DNA from 3 places in the Naumannella halotolerans genome. Region 1 is predicted to be linked to each of the others. Evidence: riboswitches for the same ligand, from Rfam matches in the RefSeq annotation. Region 1 holds a riboswitch; each other region holds the start of a gene.
What was found. Region 1 has a riboswitch for thiamine pyrophosphate ahead of thiM (hydroxyethylthiazole kinase). Riboswitches for the same ligand answer to the same signal wherever they lie in the genome.
Positions count from the first base shown of each region.

Region 1 (6,044 bases):
TCGACCGGCTCGGCGAAGGCGGGCAGGTCGAGCGTGACGGCGGTGCGGATCGTTGTCCAGGCCATGGTGGTCCTCCTCGGTGTCAGGGAGGACCCAGCGCACCCTCGCAGCCGTGCTCGGGTGAATCGGCGCTTGCGGGCGCAGCCGGGTCCTCGCCAGGAGGCCCGGCGCCGCGTCAGCGGCGCATGCAGGGTAGGTGTGGCTTCGTTCGCTTGGTGGCGGGGTTTTTGCAGCGCTCCGTGGCGGTCTTGTTGCCGCGATCACGCAGGACTGGCTGCAGGTAGGTGTCGCGGTCTGAACCGAGAGGGGTGCGCCCGGTCGGGGCCGTTTGGATCGCTGCCGCTACGTCAGAGTCCGAAGGCTCCGCCGCTGACGAGGATCACGATGCCGAGGCCGATGAGAACGATGGGGAAGAGGATGTGCTCCCAGCGTTCGAGCACTTCGGCGATCGGGGGGCGGGTGGCGACGAACTTTGCCAGGGCCACCAGGACCGCGACGAGCGCGAGGAAGACGATGCAGTAGGCGACTACTGCGAGAGGTTCCACGCTGAGGAAGACAGGGGTGTAGACGCCGATGTTGTCGCCGCCGTTGGCAAGGGTGACGCCTGCGACTGTCCACACGCCGACCTTCTTGCCGGCAACCTTGGCCTCGTCGTCATCGTCGTCATCGTCTCCGCGCCAGGCCTGCCATGCGGCCCAGAGGCCGAGGCCCAGAGGGATGAGACCGAAGTACGGGATGGCTGCCGAGGGCAGGAATGCTCCGGCACCGATGGTCACCAGGACCGCGGCACCGAGGATGCCGGCGAATCCGAGGTACTGGCCGGCCAGAATGCGGGCGGTAGTGCCGCGCTGGTCTGCCCCTCGCGCGAAGAAGAGGGAGAGCACGATGATGTCGTCGATGTTGGTCGCTGCGAACAGGCCCATCGCCTGCAAGACCGAGGTGAGGATCATGCGCCCTCCCCAGCTGCGTCGCATCCGGGAAGCGAGCAGGCGGGATCGATGCACGGGGCGTCTTCGTCCACTGCCAGGGTGGCATCGACCAGTGCCGTCAGCGCCCGCGCCAGGTGCGAATCGGCGATCTCATATCGTGTCCGACGACCCTCGGGCTCGGAGACGACGATCCCGCAATCGCGCAGGCATGCCAGGTGGTTGGACACGTTCGGGCGTGTCAGGTCCAGATCTCGGGCCAGTTCCGCCGGGTAAGTGGGATGGTCGAGCAGGGTCAAGATGATCCGGGATCGAGTGGGGTCGGCCAGTGCACGACCCAGGCGGTTCATCACGTCGAGACGCGAAGCAATAGTCAGCATGGACTGAACTATACAGCGCGCACTGAACACTCGGTCACAGGCGTCAGCCCAGATCGCATGCCCGTAAGGGGAACCTTCACCGTACGTCGAGAGAGCTTCCTCCTCGATGTGAATGTTCGAAGTCGCCTGCACAGCTGACCTGGGCATTCGACGTTGTGTGCACAGGAGTGTGATCTCCCGACTTGTCCGTACCCGTGTGCACGACCGGCACGTTGTTCCATAGTCCTGTGCACGACGAAGCGGTCGACGATGACCTGATTCCTGAGCGCGGTCTGCTAACCGTCTCCGATGAGGTGTGGGCGCTGGCGGCCCGCCGAGCCGAGGTGATCGGCCCGCTGGCCGAAGCCGGGACGGTCGGCGGGGAGGCAGTGGAAGCGGCGGCCGAGCAGCTGGGTGTCCCTGCGGCAGATCTATGTCCTGCTGCGTCGGTGGCGCGAGGGCCAGGGGTTGTGGTCTCGGACCTGGTCCCGCGTCGCTCCAGCGGCCGGCCGCGGCGGGGAGCGACTGCCGGGCGAGCAGACCGTGACGCGCAAGCCACCTGTCACATTCGCACGAGAGGAGGGGGTCTGCGCCACGTAGAATAGGTGACTGGTTGAGTGACAGTGTGAGCCTGCGGCCGGATCTCGGCTGCGGGTGTCACCTAATCGGTCGATCTCGGACACCTGTCCAGCTCGGAGCCGTTCGGCCTGCCGGAGCCTCCACCAGTGTCTCATAATCCCTGTCCAGATCAGTAGGTGTACCAAGCCGTGCCTCGTGGCCATTTCGGACACCTACCCTGTGGATGTGATGGCTTGGTTGTCAGTTTTCGAAGTCCACTGCACGAGTGTCCGAAGTCGACTGCACATTTTAAGGTTGCGCAGCCGTTGTCTGGTGAGGCGCCATGGTGAGGGCTGCGGCGGCCAAGGAACGCCGTAGCGCAGCCGGGCACTGGTGACAGCACGCCCGGACGGTCCGAGGCGCGACCCTTTTGCGATCGCTGAAGCGAGGGCACGGTGCTGGGAACGGTGCGGATGTTAAGCTGGTGAATGACGCGGGGTGCCGTGCTGGTACGGCTGAGATCACACCCGTTGAACCTGATCTAGTTCGTACTAGCGAAGGGAACGTCGCCGATGTCGGCACCTTCTTCCGTCCCTACTGTCCCACTCGATGCTGCCGCTGTGGGCGAGGCCTTGGCTGCGATGCGCGGGCATGCCCCGCTGGTGCAGTGCCTGACCAACGTCGTCGTCGCTCAGTGGACAGCGAACGTCCTGCTCGCGGTCGGCGCCAGTCCGTCGATGGTGGACAACCCGGAGGAAGCCGGGCCGTTCGCCGCCGTCGCCGACGGGGTCCTGGTCAACCTCGGCACGCCCCAAGAGGCGACGGTGGCTGCGATGCACGGCGCGGTCAGTGCCGCCGCGGCGGCCGGCACCCCGTGGGTGCTCGACCCGGTCGGGGTGGGTGGGCTCGCCTGGCGCAGCCGGGTTGTCGTCGACCTGCTCGCCCACGCCTCCCCGGCACTCGTCCGTGGCAACCCCTCAGAGATTCTCGCTTTCGCCGGTGGGGGCAGCGGTGGGCGGGGTCCGGAGAGCGTCGACGCCGCCGAGGATGCCCTCGACGCCGGCCGGGCGCTGGCCCGGGAGCACGGCACCATCGTCGCGGTCTCCGGGGAGGTCGACCACCTCACCGACGGCACCCGGCTGGTGCGGGTGGCCAACGGCCATCGATGGTTGACCCAGGTCACTGGCGGTGGGTGCGCGCTGGGCGCGCTCATGGCTGCCTTCGCCGCCACCACCGACGACCCGCTCCTGGCCGCCACGGCCGCGACCGCGACGTACACCGTGGCCGCCGAGGTCGCGGCCGAGCGTGCCGCCGGGCCGGGGAGCTTCGCCGTTGCGCTGCTGGACTCTCTCGCCACCCTCAACCCGCAGGAGCTGACCGAGAAGGTGGTGCTCCGGTGACCCGCCGACCGGTGAACCTCAGCCTCTACCTGGTCACCGACACCGGTTTGTGCGGCCCACGGGGGGTGCCCGCGACCGTGCAGGCTGCGGTCGCGGGCGGAGTCACCGTGGTGCAGTTGCGTGACCCGGGCGCCACCGACGCCCACTTCGTCGCCCTCGGCGTGGCGGTCCGCGAGGTGCTGGCGGGGACCGGGGTGCCGCTGATTATCGATGACCGGGTCCACCTCGTTCAGGACATCGGCGCCGACGGCGTCCACGTCGGTCAGCGCGACATGCCGCCTGCTCAGGCCCGGCAGTTGCTCGGGCCGGACGCCATGGTCGGGCTGTCGGTCAGCACGATCGAGCAGGTTCGCACAGCACGCGGGCTCGGTGACGGCGTCTTGGACTACCTCGGCGTTGGACCGGTGTGGCCGACGGCGACCAAGCCTGACCACGGCACTCCGATCGGCCCGGGCGGGGTGGCTGCGGTGGCCGCCGCGAGCCCGTGGCCGGTCGTCGCCATCGGCGGCATCACCACGAAACGCACCGGCATGCTGCGCCACAGCGGCGCCGCCGGCGTGGCGGTCGTCTCGACGGTGTGCGCCGCGGAGGAACCAGCCGTGGCGGCCGCGAGCCTGCGGGCCGCGTGGGACGGGCAACCGTGAACCCCCGCCCACCGATCGCGCTGACGATCGCCGGCTCCGATCCCTCCGGCGGGGCCGGTATTCAAGGCGACCTCAAGACCTTCTCCGCACTGGGTGCCTACGGCACCGCGGTGCTCACCTCACTGACCGCCCAGTCCACCCAGGGAGTCACCGGTGTCCAGGTCGTCCCCGCGGACTTCGTCCGCGCCCAGCTGGACACCCTCGTAGACGACGTGGCGGTTGACGCCGCCAAGATCGGGATGCTCGCCTCCGCGGCCACCATCGAGACCGTCCTCGCCTTCCTCGACAAGCGCTCCGACGCGGTGCCGGTTGTGGTCCTCGACCCCGTCATGGTGTCCACCGCCGGTTCCCGGCTGCTGGCCGAGGACGCCGTCGAGCCGATGCGCCAACTCCTGCCGTACGTCTCCCTCATCACGCCGAACGTCCCCGAGGCCGCCGTGCTGCTCGACGCCGACCCCGCCGAAGACCTCGACACCATGCGCGCCCAGGCCATCGCGCTCCGGGAGCTGGGCGCCGCGCGGGTGCTGGTCAAGGGGGGCCACCTCGGCGGCGACGCACACGCCACCGACCTGTGGCTCGACGACGCGGGCGAGCAGCTGCTGACCGGCCCGCGGGTAGCCACGGTCAACACCCACGGCACCGGGTGCGCCCTGTCCTCCGCGATCGCCGCACTCGCCCCGCGCACCGGGTCCCTGCTAGAGGCCACCCGCCAGGCCAAGACTTGGCTCACCGGCACCCTGCGGGCCGCCGACGCGCTCCACATCGGCCACGGACCCGGCCCCGTGCACCACTGCCACGACATCTGGAAAGACGAGAACGACTGGAAGGACAGCGACCGATGACCAGCCCACACACCTCCATGCCCGAGACGATTCGCGACCACGACGACACTGGCGTGTTCAGCACCGTGGCGTGGCATCGCACGGCCAGGGTCCGCGAGGCGATCGACGCGCTGCCCTTGTTGCACCAGCTGAGCGACGCGACCCTGGCGGAAGAGACGTTCCGGCACTACCTCGCCCAGGACGCGCTCTACCTGGCCGACTACGGCCGGGTCCTGGCCGCGGCCGCCGCTCAGGCCCAGGCGTCGGAGGAAATGGCATTCTGGGCGCAGGCCGCGCGGGAGGTGGTCGAGGTCGAGCGGCAGCTGCACGCCACCCACGTCACCGACCTCACCGCCGCCGAGCCCTCACCGACCACGGTTGCCTACACCTCCTACCTGCTGAGCCTCGCGACAGCGGGAAACTACCCGGTCCTCGCGGCCGGCATCCTGCCCTGCTTCTGGGTCTACGACGACGTCGGCACCCGTTTGAAGGCCGCCGTCGGTGACCTGAGCACGCACCCGTACGGGGACTGGATCGCCACCTACGGCGATCCAGACTTCACCGCCGCCACCGACACTGCCCGGGACATCGTGGACCACCTCGCCGACCAGGCCAGCCCCGGCACACTGGCGCGCATGCACACCGCGTTCCACCGCGCCACCCAGTACGAGTGGATGTTCTGGGACGCCGCCCACCGGCAGGAGACCTGGCCCATCTGAGGTCATTCTCCGGTGCGCCCTTGGGCACGCACTCGGCTCATCATGATCCTTCAAGAGCTGGTCGCCGACCAGGAGCTCCTACCGGCCCGGCGGTGTTGCCCCGCACGGTCGTGTACCCCGGACCCGGGCTGATCAAGCTGCACGGCGCGCTGGCAGGTGCTCCGGATGAGAACCGCCAGCGTTCAGGCACCACCCGCGCCCCGAAGGAGACGCGTCCTATCAGTCAATATGGCCAGTGTCCCCCGAGAGGGCGTCGGTGAGCCACCGCGGGTGCATGGGGAGCAACGGTGCCGGAAGCTCATCCGGGGAGAAGAAACCCGCCTGTGAGGTCTCCACACCATCAGGGTGCATCTGACCGCCGCGCGGGAGGCAGGCGAAGGTGGTGGTGACGAACTGGGTCACTCTCCCGTCGGGATAGGCGAAAACCTGCGAGGCGGGGTCCGAGTACACCCCCACCAGCCGCTGCACTTGCACCTGCAAGCCGGTCTCTTCGGCGACCTCCCGCACCGCCGCCTGGGCGGCAGTCTCGCCCACCTCGACGTGTCCCGAAGGCAGTCCCCACAGCCCGTTGTCCAGCCTGCGCCCCAGCAGCACGCGCCCGGCCTCGTCGAAGACCA
Region 1 is NZ_SOAW01000001.1:1,100,211-1,106,254, forward strand. It holds gene CLV29_RS05140 (hypothetical protein) at 1-65, opposite strand, end outside; gene CLV29_RS05145 (cadmium resistance transporter) at 348-950, opposite strand; gene cmtR (Cd(II)/Pb(II)-sensing metalloregulatory transcriptional regulator CmtR) at 947-1,306, opposite strand; TPP riboswitch at 2,328-2,424, shown strand; gene thiM (hydroxyethylthiazole kinase) at 2,416-3,243, shown strand; gene thiE (thiamine phosphate synthase) at 3,255-3,887, shown strand; gene thiD (bifunctional hydroxymethylpyrimidine kinase/phosphomethylpyrimidine kinase) at 3,884-4,729, shown strand; gene CLV29_RS05175 (TenA family protein) at 4,726-5,427, shown strand; gene CLV29_RS05180 (HAD-IIA family hydrolase) at 5,647-6,044, opposite strand, start outside.

Region 2 (6,044 bases), on a different contig from region 1:
ATCCTGCGTGGCCCCGGGTCCACGGCAGCAGGCGGTTCGACAACCATCAGGCCCCCAACAGCCGGTAGCTGCCGGACGCGATGCCGGCGCCGATCGACACCGCCGCCACGGCGAGCGCCACCAGCACCAACACCAGATCGGCGCGCCCGAGCGACGACGGCCGGGCCCAGGTCCGCTCCCCGACGCCGAACCCCCGCGCCTCCATGGCGGTCGCCAGTCCCTCACCCCGCCGCAAGGCGATCACCAGCAGCGAGAAGGCCAGGGAGAACGCGCGCCGGATTCGCCCGTCATCGCCCAGGCCGCGGGCACGACGGGCGAGCGCCAGTTGCCGCCAGTCCTCCCCGAGCACACCGAACAGCCGTACCCCGGCCAGCGCCCCGAGCACGAACCGGGCAGGCAGTCGGGCCACCTGGCCGAGGGCGTCGGCGAGCCGGGTCGGGTCGATACCGCCGAGGGCGACCAGGGTCGGTACGCCCACTGCCAGCACCCGTAGTCCGATGGCCAGCGCCAGTTCGATCGAGTTGTCGCTGATCACCGCCAGCAGGAACTGCGCATACACCTGTCCGCCCGGTGCGGCGTACAGCAGCATGCTGATCGCGCTCACCGGTGCAGCGATGAACAACGGCCAGCTGCGACGGATGATCGTCCGCGGGCCGATCCCGGCGACGGCGAACAAGATCAACCAGCTGACCAGGGCCACCGCGGCACTGACTGCATCGATGGTGGTCAGCATCGGGATCGTGTAGAGCACGGCGGCGACGAAACCGGTGACCGGGTTCACCGTGTCCGGCCAGGTCCGCCGGGGCGCGGTGTCGGCGACAGCGGCGCTCATGGCGTACCGTCCGCGGGTCCGAGCCGCAGGATCTGATCACCGAGGACGTCGATCAGGTCTGCATCATGGGTGATCGAGACCACCGCGCAACCGCGCCCGTCCACCAGCGCGATGATCAACCGCAGCATCGACTGCCAGGTCAGCCGATCCTGACCGAAGGTCGGTTCGTCGAGCAGGATCAACCGCGGAGCGGTGGCGAGCACGGTGGCCACCGACAATCGGCGCTGCTCCCCGCCGGAGAGGGTGAACGGGTTCGCCCCGGCCAGCGATTCCAGGCCCAGCTCGGCCAACAACTCCGCCACCCGGGTACGGATCTCCTCCGGTCCGGTCCGCACCGCCCGCAGGCCGACGGCGATCTCGTCCGAGACCGTGGCGGTGACGAACTGGTGGCCGGGCTGCTGGAAGACCACCCCGATCCGGGTGGCCAGCTCCCGGGCCCGCCAGCGGGCCGGGTCCGGACCGATCGGGCGCCGGCGCTCGAACCATCGTGTCCGGGAGCGGTCGACGACCTCCCCTTCGGCACGCAGCTGCGCGGTGGCCACGGCGGTTCCGGCGACCGGCGGCAACAACCCGGCCAGGGTGAAACCGAGGGTGGACTTGCCGGCACCGTTCACCCCGGTGATCACGGTCGACCGGCCGGCGTCGAGACTCACCTCGACCGGGTCGTGCACCCCCACGCCATCGCGTCCCGACACCAGCTCGGTGGCCTGCAGCAAGGGCACCGGGTTCGCCCGGCCGGGGCCACCGGAGGCTGTCGAGCGGGGTCGGCGGTCGATCGACAACGGCACTCCGGGCACCCAGACCCCGCGGGCGGCCAGCTGTTCACCCTCGGCGGCCAGCACCCGATCCGGCGGCCCCTCGGCGATCACCCCACCGGCCGGTTCGAGGACGACGATCCGATCGACCACCGGCAGCCAGGTACTCACCCGGTGCTCGACCACCACCAGGGTGGCAGAGCGATCGGCCAACAGGCGGTCGACGGCATCGCGTACCTCGATCACCCCGTCGGGATCCAGGTTCGCGGTCGGTTCGTCGAGCAGCAGCAGACCGGGCTGCATGGCCAGCACCCCGGCCAGCGCGAGCCGCTGCCGTTGTCCGCCGGACAACGCCTCGGTGGAACGATCCAGCGGCAGGTCGAGCCCGACAGCCTCCAGTGCCGCCGACACCCGACGCCAGATCTCGGAGCGCTCGATGCCCAGGTTCTCGCAACCGAAGGCGACGTCATCCCCGACCCGGGAGAGGATGGTGTTCGCCTGCGGATCCTGCAGGACCAGCCCGGTCCGCCCGGCTCCCGGATCGGGTCGCTGCCCGTCGACCAGGATCGAACCGCTCTCCTCCCCCTCGTCGGGCCCGCCGAGCACCCCGGCCAGGCCGGCCAGCAGGGTCGACTTGCCCGCCCCCGAAGGCCCCAGGAGCAGCACCCGCTCCCCCGGTTCGATCCGCAGGTCCACCCCGGCCAAGGCGGGGCGACGTCGGGAACCGTGCCGCCAGCCCCAGTCGGTGAGGTCGATCCGGGCACCGGTGCGGGTGCCGGGTACCTGATGGGCGCGAATACTCATCGAGTGGCGCAACCTCCAGCGGTGCGCACCGGGTTGATGATCATGAGAGTTTGCGTACCTCCCGACCGGCGGCGAACCGGTCCAGCACCCCGGTGGCGGCCAATGCCCTGGTGAGCAGCCAACCGATGAGTCCGGCCAGGATCGCGCCGGAGATCAACAGGCAGACCAGGTAGATCACCAAGAACTCCGGCGACTTCGCCAGGTTGCCGGAGACGAAGAGTTCCAGCACGAAGGCGCCGGCCGCGGCACCCATACCGGCCAGCGCCGCGACCACCAGCCCGAACCGACGATAGGCGAAGATCGCGAAGATCAACTCCGCACCGAGACCCTGGGCGATCCCGGAGTAGACGGTCTCGATCGACCACTGGCTGCCCAGCAGCATGGAGACCACCGAGGCCAGCAGTTCGACGAACAGCGCCGCGCCGGGTTTGCGGATGATCAGCCCGCCGAGCACGCCGCCGAGCAGCCAGATGCCGACGGCGATGCCGCCGATGCCGGGGGTCAGGGCGTCCATGGCGGTGAACCACGCGTAGCCGACGACGTTCCAGGCCACGAAGATCAAACCCGTGGCGACGCCGAGTACGGCGGCGACCACGATGTCGACCACCCGCCAGCGGTAGGAGGTGGGACGTCGTCGGTCCCGGGTGGTCGAGGAATCGGTGGGACTCTGGGTGGGCCTGGTGGACATCTGTGCCTCCATTCGAAGGGCACAAGGAGTTGCTCTCTCCCTGCGCCGGCATGATCCGGATCAGGTTCGACGGTCAAGGACGTTCAGCCCTAATCTCAGCCCGGTGTGCCGGACCCCCGTGGAACTGCCCACAGAGTACGCCGACCGGCGCCACGTTGGCCACCCGGGTGTTGCCCACCCTGGCCGAGGTGAACAATGGTCGTCGAGGATCACCGATCCGTCGGATCCCGGAGAGGACACCTTGGAACTGCAGCGGCTGGGCGCATCCGGATTGAAGGTCTCCCCGATCGTGCTCGGATGTATGAGCTACGGGCAGCCCGATCGCGGATCCCATCCGTGGAGCATGCCGGAGGCCGACTCGCGGCAGTTCTTCGAACGTGCCCTGGCAGCCGGGATCACCACCTTCGACACCGCCGACATGTACTCCCTCGGCTCGAGTGAGGAGATCACCGGCCGTGCCCTGGCCGAGCTCGCCGATCGCGAGGATGTGGTGATCGCCACCAAGGTGTACATGCCGATGAAGGAGAACGGTTACAGCAAGGGCCTGTCGCGCAAACACCTGCTGCAGGCGGTCGACGCCTCGCTGACCTGGCTCGGCACCGATTAGATCGACCTGTACCAGATCCACCGTTTCGACCCCGAGACGCCGGTGGAGGAGACGATGCAGACGCTGGACGACATCGTGCGCTCGGGCAAGGTGCGCTATCTCGGCGCATCCAGCATGGCGACCTGGCAGTTCGCGAAGCTGCAGTACACCGCCGACCTCGGTGGCTGGACCCGGTTCATCTCGATGCAGGACCAGTACAACCTGATCCAGCGGGAGGAGGAGCGGGAGATGTACCCGTTCGTCCTCGACCAGGGTGTGGGCGTACTGCCCTGGTCGCCGCTGGCCCGCGGCAAGCTGACCCGCCCCTGGGGTGAGAGCACCCACCGCAGCGAGACCGACGACGTGACCGCCTGGCTGTACCAGCAGGCGGCCGAGGCCGACCGGGCGATCGTCGAGGCCGTCGCGGCGATCGCGGCAGAACGCGGGGTCTCGATGGCCCAGATCGCGCTGGCCTGGGTACGCCAGCAGCCGGCCGTCACCGCACCGATCATCGGTGCCACCAAACCGCAGCACCTGGACGATGCCATCGCCTCACTGTCGATCGAACTCAGCGACGACGAAAGGGCGCTGCTGGAGGCGCCGTACACCCCGCGCAATCCCGAGGGCTACTGACCCGGGCTCAACCTCCCGTGATCCGCCTGCCCACCTCCGGTGCGGGGCGGGCAGGCGGTCTCGGCGTCGGATCTGATCCGGTCAGGCCTTCTTGTAGACCATCTGCTTGTTGCAGAACTCGTCCATGGCCAGCGGGCCCAGTTCACGACCGATACCGGAGCGCTTGACCCCGCCGAACGGCAGGAACTCGCGGGAGGCCTCCGGGGTGTTGATGTACACCATGCCGGCCTCCAGCCGGTCGGCGACCTTCTCCGCACGTCCGCGGTCGGTGGCGAAGACCGCCGACCCCAGCCCGAAGGGGGTGTCATTGGCCAGGGTGACGGCTTCGTCGTCGTCGGCGACCCGGAACAACATGAAGGCCGGGCCGAACAGCTCATCGTAGTAGCCGGCATTGCCTTTCTTCACATCGGTCAGCACGACCGGTTGCACATAGGCACCCGGGCCCTCGATCCGCTCCCCGCCGGCGAGCACCGTCGCCCCGTCCTTCACCGTCTCCTCGACCTGGCCGACGAACCGCTCGGCGGCCGAGATGCTGGACAGCGGGGACAGCTTGCCCGGATCGGCGTAGGGGTCGGCGGGGATCAGCGCCTTCGCCTTTTCGGCGATCTTGGTCGCCACCTCGTCGTAGATGTCATCCATGATGATCATTCGCTTGGGCGAGTTGCAGGCCTGGCCGTTGTTGCCCATTCGCGTACCGAACATCGTCTCGACGGTGGCGTCGATGTCATCGGTGTCCAGCACGACGAAGGGGTCGGAGCCGCCGAGTTCGAGCACCACCTTCTTCAGGTTCTTCCCGGCCGCGGCGGCGACAGCTGATCCGGCCCGCTCGGATCCGGTCAGCGAGACCCCCTGGTTCAGCGGGCTGGGCAGGATGACCTCGGACACCTGGTCATTGGTGGCATAGACATTGATGTAGGCATCGGCCGGCAAACCGGCGTCGACGAAGATCTGCTCCATCATTGCCGCCGACCGGGGACACTGCGGGGCGTGCTTCAGGATGATCGTGTTCCCCAGGGCCAGGTTCGGAGCGGCGAATCGCGCAACCTGGTAGTAGGGGAAGTTCCACGGCATGATCCCGAGCAGCGAACCCACCGGCTTGCGGAGCAGGTACGCCTGGTCGTCCCCGGCCGGCCCGCGCAGCAGCTCGTCCTCGATGAAGGCCGCCGCATTGTCGGCGAAGTAGTTGTAGATCCGGTTGCAGATCTTCACCTCAGCGACGCCCTCGGGGACGGCCTTGCCCATCTCCAGACCGATGATCCCGGCCAGTTCCTCCGCCCGCTCGGTGTAGATCTCGGCCACCCGGCGCAGGACCGCGGTCCGTTCCTCGACCGGCGTGTCCCGCCAGGAGAGATAGGCCTTGTGGGAGCGCTCGAGCGCATCCCGGATCTGCTCATCGGTCGCCGTCGGGAACTCCTCGACCACCTCTCCGGTGGCTGGGTTCTGTACCTGATACTCCGACATCGCTTCCTCCTGTGGTCGGCAACTGCGTCCACCGCTGCGATCGAGCACCACAACGTTGGAATGGCCTTCGATTGTCTCAAAGGTACGAACGGCCGACCGGCCCCGGGGGGCCCACAACCGGGGCCGATCATGATCAAACGAGCCGAGGCGGCGGCCGTTCGGAACCGCCCGGCTGGTGATCACCGGGCGAGGAGGACGCACCCGCCCCGGCACTCAGGCGGTCGAGCCGGGTTCCATCCGCGTACCCGTGGACAGTTCGGCGCCGCGACCGATCGTGGAATCCTT
Region 2 is NZ_SOAW01000002.1:73,471-79,514, forward strand. It holds gene CLV29_RS11500 (AAA family ATPase) at 1-47, opposite strand, end outside; gene CLV29_RS11505 (energy-coupling factor transporter transmembrane component T family protein) at 47-832, opposite strand; gene CLV29_RS11510 (ABC transporter ATP-binding protein) at 829-2,391, opposite strand; gene CLV29_RS11515 (ECF transporter S component) at 2,432-3,079, opposite strand; TPP riboswitch at 3,099-3,209, opposite strand; partial or broken gene CLV29_RS11520 (aldo/keto reductase) at 3,369-4,298, shown strand; gene CLV29_RS11525 (NAD-dependent succinate-semialdehyde dehydrogenase) at 4,380-5,759, opposite strand; gene CLV29_RS11530 (glucose-1-phosphate adenylyltransferase family protein) at 5,973-6,044, opposite strand, start outside.
Region 2: it holds a riboswitch for thiamine pyrophosphate, as region 1 does, so the genes downstream of both, CLV29_RS11515 (ECF transporter S component) here and thiM (hydroxyethylthiazole kinase) in region 1, are expected to answer to the same signal.

Region 3 (6,044 bases), 240 kb from region 1:
GCAGACCTGGGCGGAGTTCGCCGAGTGGGCACCGGCGCTGAAGGAGGCCACCGGTGTCTCGGCCTATGAGTTCCCGGCCCTGGACGGGTACGCGGGCTGGATCCTGCAGAACCTGCTGTGGGGGTACGGCAGCGGCTGGTCGGCCGAGGAGTCCTTCGACATCATCTGCGACAACCCGCAGGCCGTCGAGGCCATCACCTTCGCGCAGAACTCGATCAAGGACGGCTGGGCCACGGTGGCCAGCCAGGCCGCGGTTGACGACCTGGCCGCCGAGGGCTGCAGCGCGACCATCGAGTCCACCGGTTCGTTGGTCGGTCTGCTGGACACCGTCGGTGACAAGTTCGAGGTCGGGGTCGGCTTCCTGCCCGGCGGACCGCAGGTGCAGACTCCGGTCTGCCCCACCGGTGGCGCCGGCCTGGGCATCCCCTCGGGGATCGATCCGGCCAACCAGCTCGCCTCGGCGATGATGATCGGCTTCCTGACCAACCCGGAGAACACCGTGAAGTTCTCCGCCGCCACCGGATACATGCCGGTGCAGACCGACGCCGATGTCTCCACCCTGTTGGCCGAGACCCCGCAGATCCAGACCGCGATCGATCAGCTCGAGGTCACCCGTTCCCAGGACTGGGCCCGGGTGTTCGTCCCCGGGGCGGAACTGGAGATGGCCAACGCCGCCGCGGCCGTGCTGAACGAGCAGGCCGATGTGCAGGAGACGCTGACCGGGTTGAAGTCGACCCTGGAGGAGTTGTACACCACCCAGGTGGAGCCGAACATCGGCTGAGCCACGGGAATCAGGACGAGACCCCGCCGGGGACCGGATGGTCGCCGGCGGGGTCTCGTCACTTCCGGTCCTGATCAGCCCGTACGTGCGGCCGGATCGAGGCTCGGGTCAGCGATGCCTGTCATCGGGGTCGGACGGTCGCTTCCCTGGGGCCGGCGGGCCGCGCCGGTTCGTCCCGCAGGCCCACCAGATGATCCACCGGACCGTTGCCGTGTCCCACGGCCAGCTGCCGGCCGGCGGAGATCGCCGCGGTCAGCCAGTCCTTCGCCTGCTGGGTCGCCAGCGCCCAGTCACCGTGGGCGGCCACCCGGGTGGCCAGTGCGCTGGACAGCGCGCACCCGGTTCCATGGGTGTTGCTGCCCGGCACCCGGTCACCGGTGAACTCGGTGACCACTCCGCGGTCGAGCAGCGCGTCGGTGACCACCAGTCCCCGCAGGTGTCCGCCCTTGACCAGTACCCGGACCCCGGACCGGTCGGCAAGACCGTGGGCCTGTTCCAGTGCCTCGGCCAAGGTACGGGCCGGGGCAGCGTCGGTGAGGACGGCCAGTTCGGGGATGTTCGGGGTGACCAGGTCGGACCGGGTGATCAGCTCCGAGACCGCGTCCTCGGCATCGGCATCGACCAGCCGGTCCCCGCTGGTGGCCACCATCACCGGGTCCAGCACGACCACCGGGGGCCGATGCCGGACCAACCATTCCCCCACCACGCGGGCGACCGCTGCCGTACCGAGCATGCCGATCTTCACCGCGTCGACGGTGATGTCGTCGCTGATCGCCTCAAGCTGGGCGCTGAGGAACTCCGGTGGTGGCACGTGGATGGCCCGGACCCCGGTGGTGTTCTGGGCGGTGAGCGCACTGATCGCCGCCATCGCGTACCCGCCGTTGGCGGCGATGCTCTTCAGATCACCCTGCACCCCGGCCCCTCCACTGGGATCGGAGCCGGCGATCGACAACACCCGCGGGATGCCGCTCACCCGTTCTCCCATCGGTCGGCCAGCGCACGGGCGGACCCTTCGGGGTCGGCACTGGCACAGATCGCCGAGACCACAGCCACACCGGCGGCCCCGCCGCGACGGAGCCCCGGCAGATCTTCGGACCGGATTCCACCGATCGCCACGCACGGCAGTGCGGTGGCGCCGGCGAGTCTGGAGAACCCGTCGGTACCCAATTCCGGCGGGTGGTCGGGCTTGGTGGCGGTGGCCCGCACCACCCCCACCCCGAGGTAGTCCACGGTGCCACCTGGCAGTGAATCCGCGGCCGCCAGCTGTGCCCGGGAGCTTGCCGTCAACCCGATGATCGGTTCGGCACCGAGGATCCGCCTGGCCGTCTCGGCGGGAAGGTCGTCCTGTCCCAGGTGGACTCCGGCCACGGCTGCCTGCTGTTCCCGGGCGGCACAGAAGATGTCCACCCGATCGTTCACCAGCACCGGTACCCGGTCACCCACGGTGTCTGCGATCCGGGTCACCAGGTCGAGAAATTCGCGAGCCGAGGCGGTCTTGTCCCGTATTTGCAGCACGCTCACACCGCCGGCGACGGCTCGCCGAACGGTCTCCAGCACACCGCGGTCACCACACTGGGCGGTGTCGGTGACCAGGTGCAGCTCGAGCCGTCCGGGCACCCGAGCCCGGCCGGGCACCGGTTGGCCGACGCTCATGCCAGTACCACCCGCTGCCGCACCTGGTCCGCCGTGAGATCGCCGAGCCGGTCCAGGAATGCCACCGCGAACGAACCCGGACCTGCTGCCTGCTCGGCGGCCAGTTCGGCGGCGATCGTGTAACAGGCCACCGCGGTCACGGTCGCATCGAACACCGTCGTCTCCTCGCTCACCGCCAGGAAGGCGGCCATCACCGCCCCGAGTGCGCAACCCCCACCGGTGATCCGGGTCAGCAACCGGTCCCCGTTGGCCACCCGGACGACGGTGCTCCCGTCGGTGACCAGATCGGTCGGGCCGCTGACCGCGACCACCCCACCGGTACGGACCGCAAGTCCCCTGGCGGCATCCAGTGCCGCTTCCGGCCCGGCCGTCGAATCGACTCCTCGCCCGCCACCACCGGCGCCGGCAGCGGCGAGGATCTCACTGGCATTACCGCGGATCACGGTCGGGCCGGCGGCCACCAGTTCGGCGGCCAGTGCGGTGCGGATCGGCAGCACCCCGGCCGCCACCGGGTCGAGCACCCATGGGGTCCCGGCCCGACCGGCGGCTGCGGCCGCCTCGACGGCGGCGGCCCGGTTCTCGGCCAGGGGTGTCCCCAGGTTGATCAACACCCCACCGGCGAGGCCGGCGAACATCCCGGCCTCGCCCGGGATGTCCACCATCGCCGGTGCAGCCCCGAGTGCAAGCAATGCATTGGCGGTGAAGTTGGTGACCACGGTGTTGGTGATCGACTGCACCAGTGGGGAGGTCGATCGGAGCCGATCGAGCAGCTCGGTGTGAATGGTCGGCGTCGTCGCGGGCGCATGGTCGCGCATACGGACATCCCTTCGCTAGTACGAACTAGATCAGGTTCAACGGGTGTGATCTCAGCACCGTGGCGCACCCCGTGTCACTTGCCCCACACCCTACGTCAGCACCCAGAGGCACGAAAGGGCCGGGACCTACCAGAGGTGGATCCCGGCCCTTCGCCGATCGATTCCGCCGGCCTCACGGCCGGGGCGAGCCCGAGATGATCAGGCTGCCGCCCGCGCCGACTCGGTCACCGGTTCCAACGCCGCGGCGACCAGTTCGGCCACATCGGTGGACGGGACGACGGTGATCGCCTCCAGCACCTCACTCGGCACCTCGTCGAGGTCGGGTTCGTTGCGCTTCGGTGCGAAGACCGTGCGCAATCCGTTGCGCTGGGCGGCGAGCAGCTTCTGCTTCAATCCGCCGATCGGCAACACCCGCCCGTTCAAGGTCACCTCACCGGTCATCCCGACATCACTGCGGACCCGACGGCCGGTGGCCATCGAGACCAGTGCGGTCACCATGGTCACACCGGCGCTCGGCCCGTCCTTGGGGATCGCACCGGCCGGAACGTGGATGTGGATCCGCCGGTCCAGCACACCGGGGTCGGTGATGCCGAGTTCGGCGGCGTGCGCCCGGACGTAGGACAGGGCGATCTGCGCCGACTCCTTCATCACCTCACCCAACTGACCGGTGAGGGTGAGACCTCGCTCGCCGTCGACGGCATTGGCCTCGATGAACAGCACGTCGCCACCCAGTCCGGTGACGGCCAGACCGGTCGCAACCCCGGGCACCTCGGTACGTTCGTCGGACTCCGGAGTGAACCGTGGCCGCCCCAGGAAGTCCTTCAGATTGCCCAGGTCGATGGTGATCGCTGCCTCCGCCCGGCCCTGAGCGATCTTCGTCGCCGCCTTCCGCAATCCCTTGGCCAGCAGCCTTTCCAGCTGCCGCACGCCGGGTTCACGGGTGTAGTCGGCGGCGATCTCCCGCAACGCCTCGTCGGTGAAGATCACCTCCTCGGCATCGAGTGCGGCCAGTTCCCGCTGCTTCGGCAGCAAGAAGTCACGCGCGATGTTGATCTTGTCATCCTCGGTGTAACCGTCGATCGTCACCAGTTCCATCCGGTCCAGCAGCGGCTCGGGGATGTTCTCTATCACGTTCGCCGTGGCCAGGAACAACACATCGGACAGGTCGAGATCGACGTCCAGGTAGTGGTCGCGGAAGGTGTGGTTCTGCGCCGGGTCCAAGACCTCCAGCAGCGCCGAGGACGGGTCACCCCGGTAGTCCGAACCCACCTTGTCGATCTCGTCCAGCAGCACCACCGGATTCATCGAACCCGCCTCGCTGATGGCACGCACGATCCGACCCGGCAGGGCTCCGACGTAGGTACGCCGGTGACCGCGGATCTCGGCCTCGTCCCGGACTCCACCCAGGGCGACGCGGACGAACTTGCGGCCCAGGGCACGGGCAACCGACTCCCCCAGGGAGGTCTTGCCGACACCGGGCGGCCCGGCCAGCGCCAGGACGGCACCGGAGCCACGCCCCCCGACCACCTGCAGCCCACGCTCGGCCCGCCGCGACCGAACGGCCAGGTACTCGATCATCCGGTCCTTCACGTCATCCAGACCGTGGTGATCGGCATCCAGCACCTCCCGCGCCGCGGCGATGTCGGTGTTGTCGGTGGTCGTCTGTCCCCACGGCATGTCCAGGATCGTGTCCAGCCAGGTACGGATCCAGCCGGCCTCCGGGGTCTGGTCCGAACTGCGCTCGAGCTTGTCCACCTCACGCAGCGCGGCCTCGCGTACCTTCTCGGGCAGGTCGGCCTGCTCGACCCTGGTCCGGTAGTCCTCCGCACCATCGGGTTCGCCCTCGCCGAGCTCTGCCCGGATGGCATTGAGCTGCTGGCGCAGCAGGAACTCCCGCTGCGACTTCTCCATGCCCTCGCGGACATCGTCGGCGATCTTGTCGTTGACCTCGGCCTCGGCGATCTGGTTGCGAGTCCACTCGATCAGCGTCTGCAGCCGCTCGGCGACCTCGGGGGTCTCCAGCAGTGCGCGCTTCTGGTCGTCGGTCAGCCAGCTGGCGTACCCGGCGAGATCGGCGAGCTGATCGGGATCGGTCACCCGCTGCACGTTGTCGATCACCTGCCATGCGTCACGGCGCTGCAGGGTCGCGATCACCAGTGACTTGTACTCCTTGGCCAGCTCGCGCAGCTGCTCGTCGGGTTCGGTCACCGGCACATCCTCGGCCTCCACCCACAGGGCACTGCCGGGCCCGGACACACCGGAGCCGATCTTCACCCGGCGTTCGGCACGCAGGACCGCGGCTTCGGCGCCGTCACCGGCCATCCGCCCCTGCTGCACGATCTCGGCCACCACGCCGTAGCTGGCGTACCGGTCGGCAAGTCGCGGAGCGACGACGAGTTTGCCGTCGCTGCTGGCGCGCGCGGTGTCGATCGCGGCCCGCGAGGTCTCGTCCAGCCGGATCGGCACGACCATGCCCGGCAGGACCACCAGTTCGGAAAGAAAAAGAATCGGAAGTTGCACAACATCCTCCATCAAGTTGAGCGTCACCGACTCAACGTCAGATTCAAGGACTTCATTCCCGGTTCGCTCACGGTGAAAACGCTCAGCACAGATCCACCGGATCGGACACGTGTCTCATGTCTCATTCGAGAAGGTTGTGACCTTCACCTCTTGACGTAAGGTGTCCCTAACCTAGGAGAATGACGGGGCACCGCACGGGACCGGTCACGGGGCATCGTTCCCAGTGACGACACGGCAGCACCAGAAGGATGAGCATGAACCTCGCAACCGCGACG
Region 3 is NZ_SOAW01000001.1:1,338,719-1,344,762, forward strand. It holds gene CLV29_RS06175 (ABC transporter substrate-binding protein) at 1-781, shown strand, start outside; gene thiD (bifunctional hydroxymethylpyrimidine kinase/phosphomethylpyrimidine kinase) at 903-1,754, opposite strand; gene thiE (thiamine phosphate synthase) at 1,751-2,434, opposite strand; gene thiM (hydroxyethylthiazole kinase) at 2,431-3,249, opposite strand; TPP riboswitch at 3,240-3,331, opposite strand; gene lon (endopeptidase La) at 3,448-5,781, opposite strand; gene CLV29_RS06200 (isochorismatase family protein) at 6,024-6,044, shown strand, end outside.
Region 3: it holds a riboswitch for thiamine pyrophosphate, as region 1 does, so the genes downstream of both, thiM (hydroxyethylthiazole kinase) here and thiM (hydroxyethylthiazole kinase) in region 1, are expected to answer to the same signal.